DNA from 3 places in the Rhizobium sp. LjRoot98 genome. Region 3 is predicted to be linked to each of the others. Evidence: predicted binding sites of a transcription regulator. Region 3 holds the regulator's gene; each other region holds the start of a gene.

Region 1 (3,080 bases), on a different contig from region 3:
GATGGCGGTCTTGTCGGCCACCCCTTCCATGACGTTTTCCATCGCCGTCTTGTTCGGGTCGAGCTGCGGCTCCTGCGCCAGGTAACCCACCGTCGCGCCCTGGGCGACCCAGGCTTCGCCGGTATATTCCTTGTCGAGACCGGCCATGATGCGCAGTACGGTCGACTTACCGGCACCGTTCGGGCCGAGAATACCGATCTTGGCGTCCGGATAGAACGACAGATTAACATTCTCCAGCACCTTCTTGGTGCCGTAGGACTTGTTCAGCCCGGACATATGATAAATGAATTGACGTGCCATAGAGAGACTGCTCCGACGGAATGGGATTTTGCCCGCTATGTAGGCGAATTATCCCGGCGGAGCAATGAAGAAACCGGCTTTAGCCACGCCATTCACTCAATGCCGGCCGTATCGACGGCGCCTTTTGCACATTTGAAATCGGTATCGGCGGCCGCAAGGATCAGAGTTGAAAGGCCGGACATGGCTGAAACATCGCCCGCCAAGCCGATCGTCAGCCCGGTGACAACGCTGCGCGCACCGGCCTTCTCACACCGCATCCGGACACGATCACCCGATCCCTTGCCAAAGCTCTCGTCAAAGGCCTGTTTGACCTCGCGTTCCGTGACGTCCTGACCAAGCCGGGCCGCAAACAGGGCGCGCACCGCCGAGCCGTTGATTTCCTCGAGAAGACGAAGCTGCACCGAAAAATAGTCCTGCGCGGTGCTACCATGGCACGTGCCACTGCGCAGCCACTGATGCCGGTCGAGGCCTGATTGCGTTCCCGGCATGGCCACCATCAGCTTCGCGGCCGTCTCCTCCGCCATCGCCAGTTGCGGCAGGTCCAGCCAGTCGCCCTTGCGGTCGCGCGCTTTGATATCCGCAGAAACGCCGCAATAGCTCTTCTTCACCGGCCAAAGGCCGTGCAGGGAGAAATGGGTTGCGTCATAACGCTCCGAGGTCTGGCCGGCGCATTCCTTGCGGTTTGGCCGGGTTTCGCAAAATCCCGGCTGCCAGCTGATGGCGAAAATGTACTCGGTCTTACCTTTCACGGACGCGGCCTCCTCCGCCGCAAAGACCGGCGGCACAAACAGCACAGCGACCAGGATCATCCCCAGACGATGCAGAAACGGCACGAAGACAGTCCTCACATTTCCCGGCATATGGGCCTCCGCCAACAAGAACAAAACAAGATCATTTAGCGATTAAAACGGGAAAATTGCAACCAGAAATCCATGTGTGGCCGATTTTTCCTGACCTGATGTCAAACAAGCACCAAGCGCCGGTTGCCTTTGGCTGTTAAATCAAGTTGATAAAGATCAAGCGCAGAATTTCGCCTGGGAGGATCTAACGGGTGTTCGCCACGGTCGAAACGTTGCAAAGCCCAAGTGGAGCCGCCCTCGCCTGGCGCCATTGGCCTGCCAGCGGCCCGCATAAAGGCGTACTGCTTATCAGCCACGGACTGGCCGAACATTCCGCCCGCTATGCCCGTTTGGCCGAAGCCATGGCCACCCACGGTTTTAACGTCTATGCGCACGATCATCGCGGTCACGGCGCAACCAAAGCCGCCGATGCACCGCTTGGCCGCTATGCCCAGTCGCAAGGAACAACCAAGGTTGTCGAGGACGTCCGGGCAATGCGCGCGATGGCCGCAATCCGTCACCCTGGCCTTCCCGTCATCCTATTTGGCCATTCCATGGGTGGCCTGATCGCGCTGAATGCCGCAGAGGAAGACCCTGCTCTTTATGATGGGCTGGCTGTCTGGAATTCCAATTTCAATCCAGGCCTTGCCGGCCGCGCAGCGCAGGCCCTGCTTGCCATCGAAAAGATGCTGAAAGGCTCCGATGTGCCGAGCACGCTGTTGTCGAAGCTGACATTTGGCACCTGGGCCAAATCCATCCCCAATCGCAAAACCGATTATGACTGGCTGTCGCATGACCCGGTAGAAGTGGCAAAATACATCGCTGATCCGCTCTGTGGTTTCGATGCCAGCGTTTCGATGTGGATCGATCTATTCAAGCTGACTTTCGCCGGGGCAGAGCCGGACCGGCTGCAGCGGTTGCCGCAGGACCTGCCGATCCATCTTGTCGGTGGCGGCCAGGATCCGGCCACCAATGGCGGCCGGGAAATCTCGTGGCTGGCTGAGCGCATGAAAAAGGTAGCGTTGAAGCACGTGACGACAGTGGTCTACCCCACCATGCGCCATGAAACCTTGAACGAAATTGAGCGCGATGGTGCCATGCGGGATTTTGCCGGCTGGTGTCTTTCCGTCGCGGAGCAACGGAAATGAGCAAAGACCTGGCATGACCGGTATTCCCGCAAACCCGGCAACACGCAGCAACGACGTTTCCTTCGGCCTCAGCCTGATGGTCATCGCGGTGCTGATCTCGCCGCTGATCGATATTTTTGCAAAACTCGCAATCACCACCGTTCCCTCCGCAGAAATCACCGCCGTGCGTTTCGTCCTGCAGATGATCTTCATCCTGCCGATCGTCATCGTCCGCGGTACATTGTTCGATCTCACCTGGAAGAAAACCGGACTGCATATGCTGCGCGGCGGACTGCTCGTCGTCACAATGCTGTCCTTCATCACCACGCTGAAGGCGATGGAAGTGGCGGATGCCATCGCCATCTTCTTCGTCGAACCGATCATCCTGACCATCCTCGGCAGCATCTTCCTCAAGGAAACCATCGGCTGGCGGCGGTATACCGCCTGCGGCGTCGGCTTTTTCGGCGCGCTTCTGGTGATCCAGCCAAGCATGCAGGAAGTCGGCTGGATTGCGCTCTTGCCGGTTGTCTCGGCCTTCGGGCTTGCTGTGTTCCTGCTGGTCACCCGCATGGTGGCGCAGAACGAGGACCCATGGTCGATGCAGTTTCACGCCGGCGTCTGGGGCGCGCTGTTTTGCGCTGTCCTGCTGTATATCGGCGACGGCACCGGGTCGGAGATTTTCGATCCCGTCCTGCCGGATATGACCGCCAGCCTCTATCTGCTCGGCGTCGGCGTCACCGCAACGATTTCCGGTGTGCTCGGTGTCTATGCCTATCGCGCCGCCCCCGCCTCGGTGCTGGCGCCGCTGCAATAT
Region 2 (3,080 bases), on a different contig from region 3:
CGCGTGCTTCCTCGGCATCTTTGCGTCCAGCGATTGCGGCGCGGCAGAAACTTCGCGCTCTGACATAACCGGCGCCCCGGAGGTCCGGCCATTCATCCATCAAAACCACAAGAGCGGCAAGCTACCAAACGGACCAGGTATGAACTGCTCGGAGTATTGATCGTCAATGCGCACGACTTACGAGCTATGCAGATTGAGGCCAATGGTGAAGTGCCGTGCTTGCATCAACTAACATGCGAGCGATAGCCTTGCCGAAACGGGACCCGAACGGGGAACCGACGCTTTGGTTCCCGTGCTGTCATTTCCGTCACGCTGAAGAATGAGAGGCCTATCGCAGTTCCAGCATATGCTCGTCCGCTGCCGGGAGGAACAAAGGACGGCACTGGGACCTGAGTTTTGAAGGCCACGGGCCGGCAACAACCAGCCTATTCAAGAGAAGGGCCACCCTTCTTGATATCCTGGCCGATTGGAATCAACGTACGGTCCGTGAGATCTTTGGAGAGTTGTTCGTTCGACTCCCGGATTGGTGGCTCGAGCTTAGGGTCGGCCTTCTGTGCCGGAAGTTTTGGGGCCATTTTGGGATCAACACTATTGTCACGTCTGTGATCGGGCATTGTTCACTCCTGGTGGTCGTTAGGATGCTGTGGGCGTGAAGCGCGAACTATTTGCCGCAGGTTGGGTTCCAACATCGTGCATGGATTTTTCTTTCAAGACCCGACGAGCCTGCAATGAGCGTGCGAGAATCGACGCCGCAAGTTTATTTGAGAGGGCTCAGACGACTGGTAAACGACATCGTCCTTCCGTTGTGATCATCGACATTGCCGATGATACGGGAATTGTCTCAGCGACTCACGAAGAATTCAACACGTCAAAATTGCATGTTGCCGGCTTCGGCAGAGCCTAGTCAGCCAAGGCACACAACGAACACGCAGATCTCAATGCTGCTTGTGTTCGCGGTACCAGTTGCTCAGCGCATTCTTGGTTGGGTAGCCCAGTTAGCGGATCTGCGCCTTAACGCGCTTGCCAAGCTTGATATAAAGCTGACGTCGCATAGCCAGAAGAGCTATGAAGCGTTTTCGCCGGGGGTAGTCGGTCCCGCCTACCGCGTTGCGGCGCTATGCTAAGGCTCCTGCGGCTACCCGTTTTCCGGCCAAAGCGCGTCGAGAATTCCCGCTTTCCCGGCCTTTCCGGCCGGCGCTATGCTGAAAGCTCCCATGCTCTTCTTTCTTTTTCAGGCTCGCTCCCAAGGTTTGGCGAGCCGGTGTAACCCGCCGTGGCACGATCTCGTGGAATTCTGTTCGCACGGGACCGACCAGCCGCCAATCGCCATCCGCACCAGATTTAGACACCGAGTTTGAGGCTATTATCTGCATTATTTGCACGTTGCAGCATGGATGGTTTCGCACCCCTCCGTTTCGGATCGCACGAATCTGGGGAAATTGTAAAAATGAGTCGGCGGAGTGACTTAGCTAAGACCTGTTTAGAGGCCTGATTCGTCTCAACATTCGGCCAACGGCGCTTTAGTGGAGCCTAAACAAGATCGCTTAGACCAGCTTGACTCTTTCTCTGGCTGGGAACAAAAGAGGAACGTCAACAATTTTCGGGGACATGAAGTCCATGCAACGCGAGCCGGGGAGGTCCGTGAACGATGTCGCGCGCCAGCAATCCTCGGGTCATCGAGGAGCTCAGAGATCGTATCGCACACCTTGAGGGCGGCGCGACGAAAAACGCCGTCGTGTTGCCGTTCGGCGTTCGGGAGATGGATGAACGTCTGCCGGGTGGCGGCCTTCCTTATGGCGCTCTTCACGAAGTCGCAGGTGGCGGCGCCGGTACGGTAGACGGAGCAGCAGCCGCCTTGTTCGCAGCCGGCATTGCCGCGCGCGCGAAGGGCAAGGTCCTTTGGTGCCTGACGAGACCTGACCTGTTTTTCCCGGCTATCGCCCAGGCAGGCTTACATCCCGACCGCGTGATCTTCTGCGAAGGCGACAAGGAGGAGGACGTGCTGGCGTCCATGGAAGAGGGGCTCTCCTTCGGTGGCTTGGCAGCTGTGGTGGGCGAACTGGTTCGATTGCCGATGGTGGCATCCCGGCGGCTGCAGCTGGCTGCCGAAAAGACGGGAACCATGGGGCTCGTTGTCCGCAGATGGCGGCGGCAGACGGAAGCGTCGGACTTCGGCAATCCGACGGCCTCGACGACGCGATGGAGGGTGAGCGTGATTCCGTCGGAGGAACTGCCAGTGGCAGGGGTCGGACGGGCCCGATGGCTGTTGGAATTGATGCGCGTGAAAGCAGGCGAGTGTGCTGAGTTTGAAATAGGAGCCTGTGATGCCAAGGGTCGTGTGTGTTTACTTCCCCAATCTGCCAACAGACCGGATACGGCGACATGGAGAGGGAGCCGTGCCAGCTGATCAGCCTATCGTCGTCATTTCCAAATCGGGGTCGAAACGCTGGATTTCGGCGGCAGACACCGCCGCGCGCAAACTCGGCCTCAAGCTCGGTATGCCGGCGAGCAAAGCCCAGGCCGTGGTCGCCAACCTCACGATGATCGATGCTGATCCCAGCGCCGACGCTGCTGCCCTTGAGCGGCTCGCGCTGTGGGCGCTCCGCCAGTACAGCCCGGTCGTCGCCGTCGATGGTGTGGATGGGATCGTCATGGACACGGAAGGCGCCGATCACCTGCAGGGCGGCGAACATCTGCTGATCTCCGGGCTGGTCAACGGCTTGAGGGGACGGGGCCTCACGGCACGTGCCGCCGTTGCCGACACGTGGGGAGCAGCGCATGCGATCACCCGCGTGACCTCGGCTGAAACGACCGTCGTTCCGGTGGGCGGTGTGGCGAAAGCGGTTACTGGCCTGCCGATCCACTGTCTGCGTCTTCCACCAGACACAATCCATGGACTGCGGGTGATGGGCGTCGAGACGGTCGGCGAACTCTCCGCAATGCCGCGCGCCCCCGTGACGCTGCGATACGGTCCCGAAGTCGGCCGGCGGCTGGATCAGCTCTTTGGGCGAATGTCAGAACCCATCGAACCCCTGCGCACTCCGGAGCTTGTCGAGGCAGCCAAGAACTTTCAGGAGCCG
Region 3 (3,080 bases):
TCAAGGTCTTACTGGTGGAGCAAGAAAGGTTTGGAGGCCTCGCCCGGAATTGAACCGGGGTGCAAGGATTTGCAGTCCTCTGCGTCACCACTCCGCCACGAGGCCTCACCAGTTCAAATAGTCGAACTGTGGCGGCGGTTTAGAATGATCCTAGACAAATCGCAAGAGGGTATTTCTGAAAAACGTTCTTGGTCATTTCTGAGATGCCGTTTCCGAACCCTTCTTCCACAGCTTTGGGGATGAACAAGCCGGTGTGCGAGGAGCCGAAAACGAGATTGCGGCGTCCCGGTCAAAGCGCCACGTCCCTGCCCTGTTGCCGGGCGCATTCTCACGAAGGTGACGGGCGACGGATTCGTGAATTGGTGCGCAAGTGCTGCCGTCGGCTGTTCGATTGATGAAGCGCCAAAGCCCTTAGCGAAACGGCACTGTTTCTAACGCCCTAACGATGCCAATCGTTCAGCTCTTGGCTGGAGCGATCCGCATTATCTGTCCACGTCTCAATTGACGCGCGGGCAACCCTGGCGGTTTGCAAGTTTCAAGACAGTGTATTCGCCACGGCGTCCAATGCCGTCAACGACAACAAGGCGCCGGTTTATCGAGCGGATGCCGGGATCACGCATTCCGTACTGATAGGCACGGCGGATTGCCTGCCGTTCACTGCAATTGCTGCGCGGACGATACTCATTATTGTATCGCCGGTCTCTGTATTCAACTGCGGGACTGTCGCGTCCGATGTATATGTCCAAGGATTGGGCCAACGATGCTGGTGCCTGAACAGTCGAAATGACTGTGGCCATCAATGCCACGACCAAAACTTTTGTAAAAACGGTTCTCACATTGGCCTCCTGGGTTCCGTCCACGAATAGAGCCGATAGGTCAACGAAATCCTACTAAATAGGTTCCAAAAATAGGGTGCGATAGGGGAACGGCAACATTTGCCGATGCGCAAGCCGCATTGAAAATTCATAGGCTTACAGCCCGTTAATCGGGCGTATTGAAGGAAAAATCATGTCCCTTATTTCCGCCGCTACTCATGATTTAGAGTGCTCCGGTCGGTTCATGAGGTCGCTAAGGCATTATCTTTCAGGGGGCAAAACTATCGTCGCGCCGGACGGTGACAGGTTTGCAGCCATGTCTACAAATCACGCAATCTTCCCCACTCCTTTAAGCTGCCATAGCTGAAGTGATATCAGATCAATGATAACGGCGGATCAGCCCGACGAGTTTTCCCTGTATCTTGACCCGGTCCGGTCCAAAAATCCGCGTCTCATAGGCAGGGTTGGCGGCTTCCAGGGCGATCGAGGCGCCTTTGCGGCGAAACCGCTTCAATGTCGCTTCCTCGTCATCAACCAGGGCGACGATGATTTCACCGGGGCTGGCGCTGTTCGTATTGCGGATGATGACCGTGTCGCCGTCGAGAATGCCCGCCTCGATCATCGAATCACCGCGCACTTCAAGTGCGTAGTGCTCACCGGTCCCAACCATCTCGAGCGGCACGGAAATATCATGTGTATTGTTCTGGATCGCGGAGATCGGTACGCCGGCGGCGATCCTGCCCATGACCGGTATGGAGACGGTATCGTTGTTTGCGGCGGCCTTGACGGGTGCGGCAGGTGCCGGTTGTGCACCAAGACTGCCCTGGATGACGCTCGGTGAAAAGCCGCGCTTGGGCTGGAGGCTCGTGGTATAGGCTTCTGGTAACTTGATCACTTCCAGCGCCCTCGCCCGGTTGGGCAGACGCCGGATGAAGCCTCGCTCCTCAAGCGCTGTAATCAGCCGATGAATGCCGGATTTCGACGCAAGATCCAGTGCATCCTTCATCTCGTCGAACGATGGCGGTACGCCCGATTCCTTCATTCTTTCGTGAATGAACAGAAGCAGTTCCTGTTGCTTGCGGGTCAGCATGAACGATCACTCCAGAATCGAGAAACAAATCAAGAACGAACACTATCTGTTCCATATGTGTTCCGCAAGTCCCTAAAATTCGTGAGTGTTTTCAACGCAACAGAAAATCATGCTGCATAGCGGCTCCTTTCCGCTCAGCATTCCGCCTGCCATTTATCGCGGGAAGCTATCTGTTGGAACCTTTGCGCGGCCGGTACCGTTTCGGTTTATCTCGTAACAATGCGATGGACGGCCTGCTCCGGATGCCGTCCGAGGAGGCTTTGATGGCGAAATACACCGATGAGCGCGCTTCCGATGCCGATGTGCAGAAAACCGTGGAATTGAGCGGCGTGCAGGCCCGTCAAGGCTTTTTAGGCCGGCCGGTACTGATGGTATTAATCTGCGGCCTGGTCCTTGCAATGCTCGCCTGGGCCGGTGCGGAAGTGTTTGGCGAAAGCACAGACAACGACGCTGCGACCAAGGTTGAGGAAAAGCTGCCTGCCCCGAACAATGGCGCTCCGGCCACGCAGGGAACCCCGGCCGATCCGGCGCAAATGGCACCTGCGGACAAGGACCCGACGCCACAGACAGGCTCAGGCGGATAAGCGGATCGGATCCGGCTCAAGCCTCTGCCGAATCGGGAGAAGGCCTTACGCCCAGCTTCCTAGCTGGAAGCCGGCCATTTGCGCGCCCACCAGACCGAAAGCCGCCGCCGCTTTCGCCGGACGAAGGCAAGGTCGTGCGACAGGACGAGAAGGCCAAGGGGAATCATCCAGAAACCGAGAACCGGGAGAAAACCGAGAATGCCGCCAAAGATCAGCGCGCCGCCGATGGAAATGCGCAAAAGGCGCGATTGCGGCAGCCGCATGCGCCACGTGCCGATGACGAGTTCGTGGGTGCGGGCATCGATGCCGAATTTTTTTGTTTTCCGCTGTTCTGCCATCAAATACCACCTGCCAAATGTCTGGCCACCCGCCATGCCCTGCGAACGCTGCAATCCTGCGGGTTTACCCCCGGCAAATCAACGGCGCGCTTTCAACTCTCACATGGGGAGTTGTCCACAATCAGACAAGATTGTGCATTTTTTTTGAAAAACCGCTTGGCAAATCGGAAAAGCATTTGTATTAGCAGCCTCACTTCTGCAGCACACACCGCCGCAGATTATCCCTGGTAGCTCAGCGGTAGAGCATTCGACT

The links. The regulator LexA, encoded in region 3, represses DNA repair genes until DNA is damaged. The targets are predictions, from matches to a motif close to TGTTCNNNNTGTGTTCNG.
Region 1: the regulator LexA is predicted to act here: its motif matches at 1,177-1,194, upstream of ACSQ3J_RS09355 (ribonuclease T2).
Region 2: the regulator LexA is predicted to act here: its motif matches at 1,573-1,590, upstream of ACSQ3J_RS28485 (ImuA family protein).

What each region holds. Positions count from the first base shown of each region.
Region 1 covers NZ_CAXUPW020000002.1:152,098-155,177, reverse strand. Annotated here, with positions in the region: gene ettA (energy-dependent translational throttle protein EttA) at 1-300, opposite strand, end outside; gene ACSQ3J_RS09355 (ribonuclease T2) at 393-1,160, opposite strand; gene ACSQ3J_RS09350 (alpha/beta hydrolase) at 1,352-2,287, shown strand; gene ACSQ3J_RS09345 (DMT family transporter) at 2,301-3,080, shown strand, end outside.
Region 2 covers NZ_CAXUPW020000016.1:41,195-44,274, reverse strand. Annotated here, with positions in the region: gene ACSQ3J_RS28490 (DUF982 domain-containing protein) at 1-109, opposite strand, end outside; gene ACSQ3J_RS28485 (ImuA family protein) at 1,649-2,407, shown strand; gene ACSQ3J_RS28480 (DinB/UmuC family translesion DNA polymerase) at 2,325-3,080, shown strand, end outside.
Region 3 covers NZ_CAXUPW020000017.1:17,703-20,782, forward strand. Annotated here, with positions in the region: tRNA gene ACSQ3J_RS28705 (tRNA-Cys) at 32-105, opposite strand; gene lexA (transcriptional repressor LexA) at 1,195-1,905, opposite strand; gene ACSQ3J_RS28715 (hypothetical protein) at 2,169-2,489, shown strand; gene ACSQ3J_RS28720 (hypothetical protein) at 2,549-2,827, opposite strand; tRNA gene ACSQ3J_RS28725 (tRNA-Asn) at 3,049-3,080, shown strand, end outside.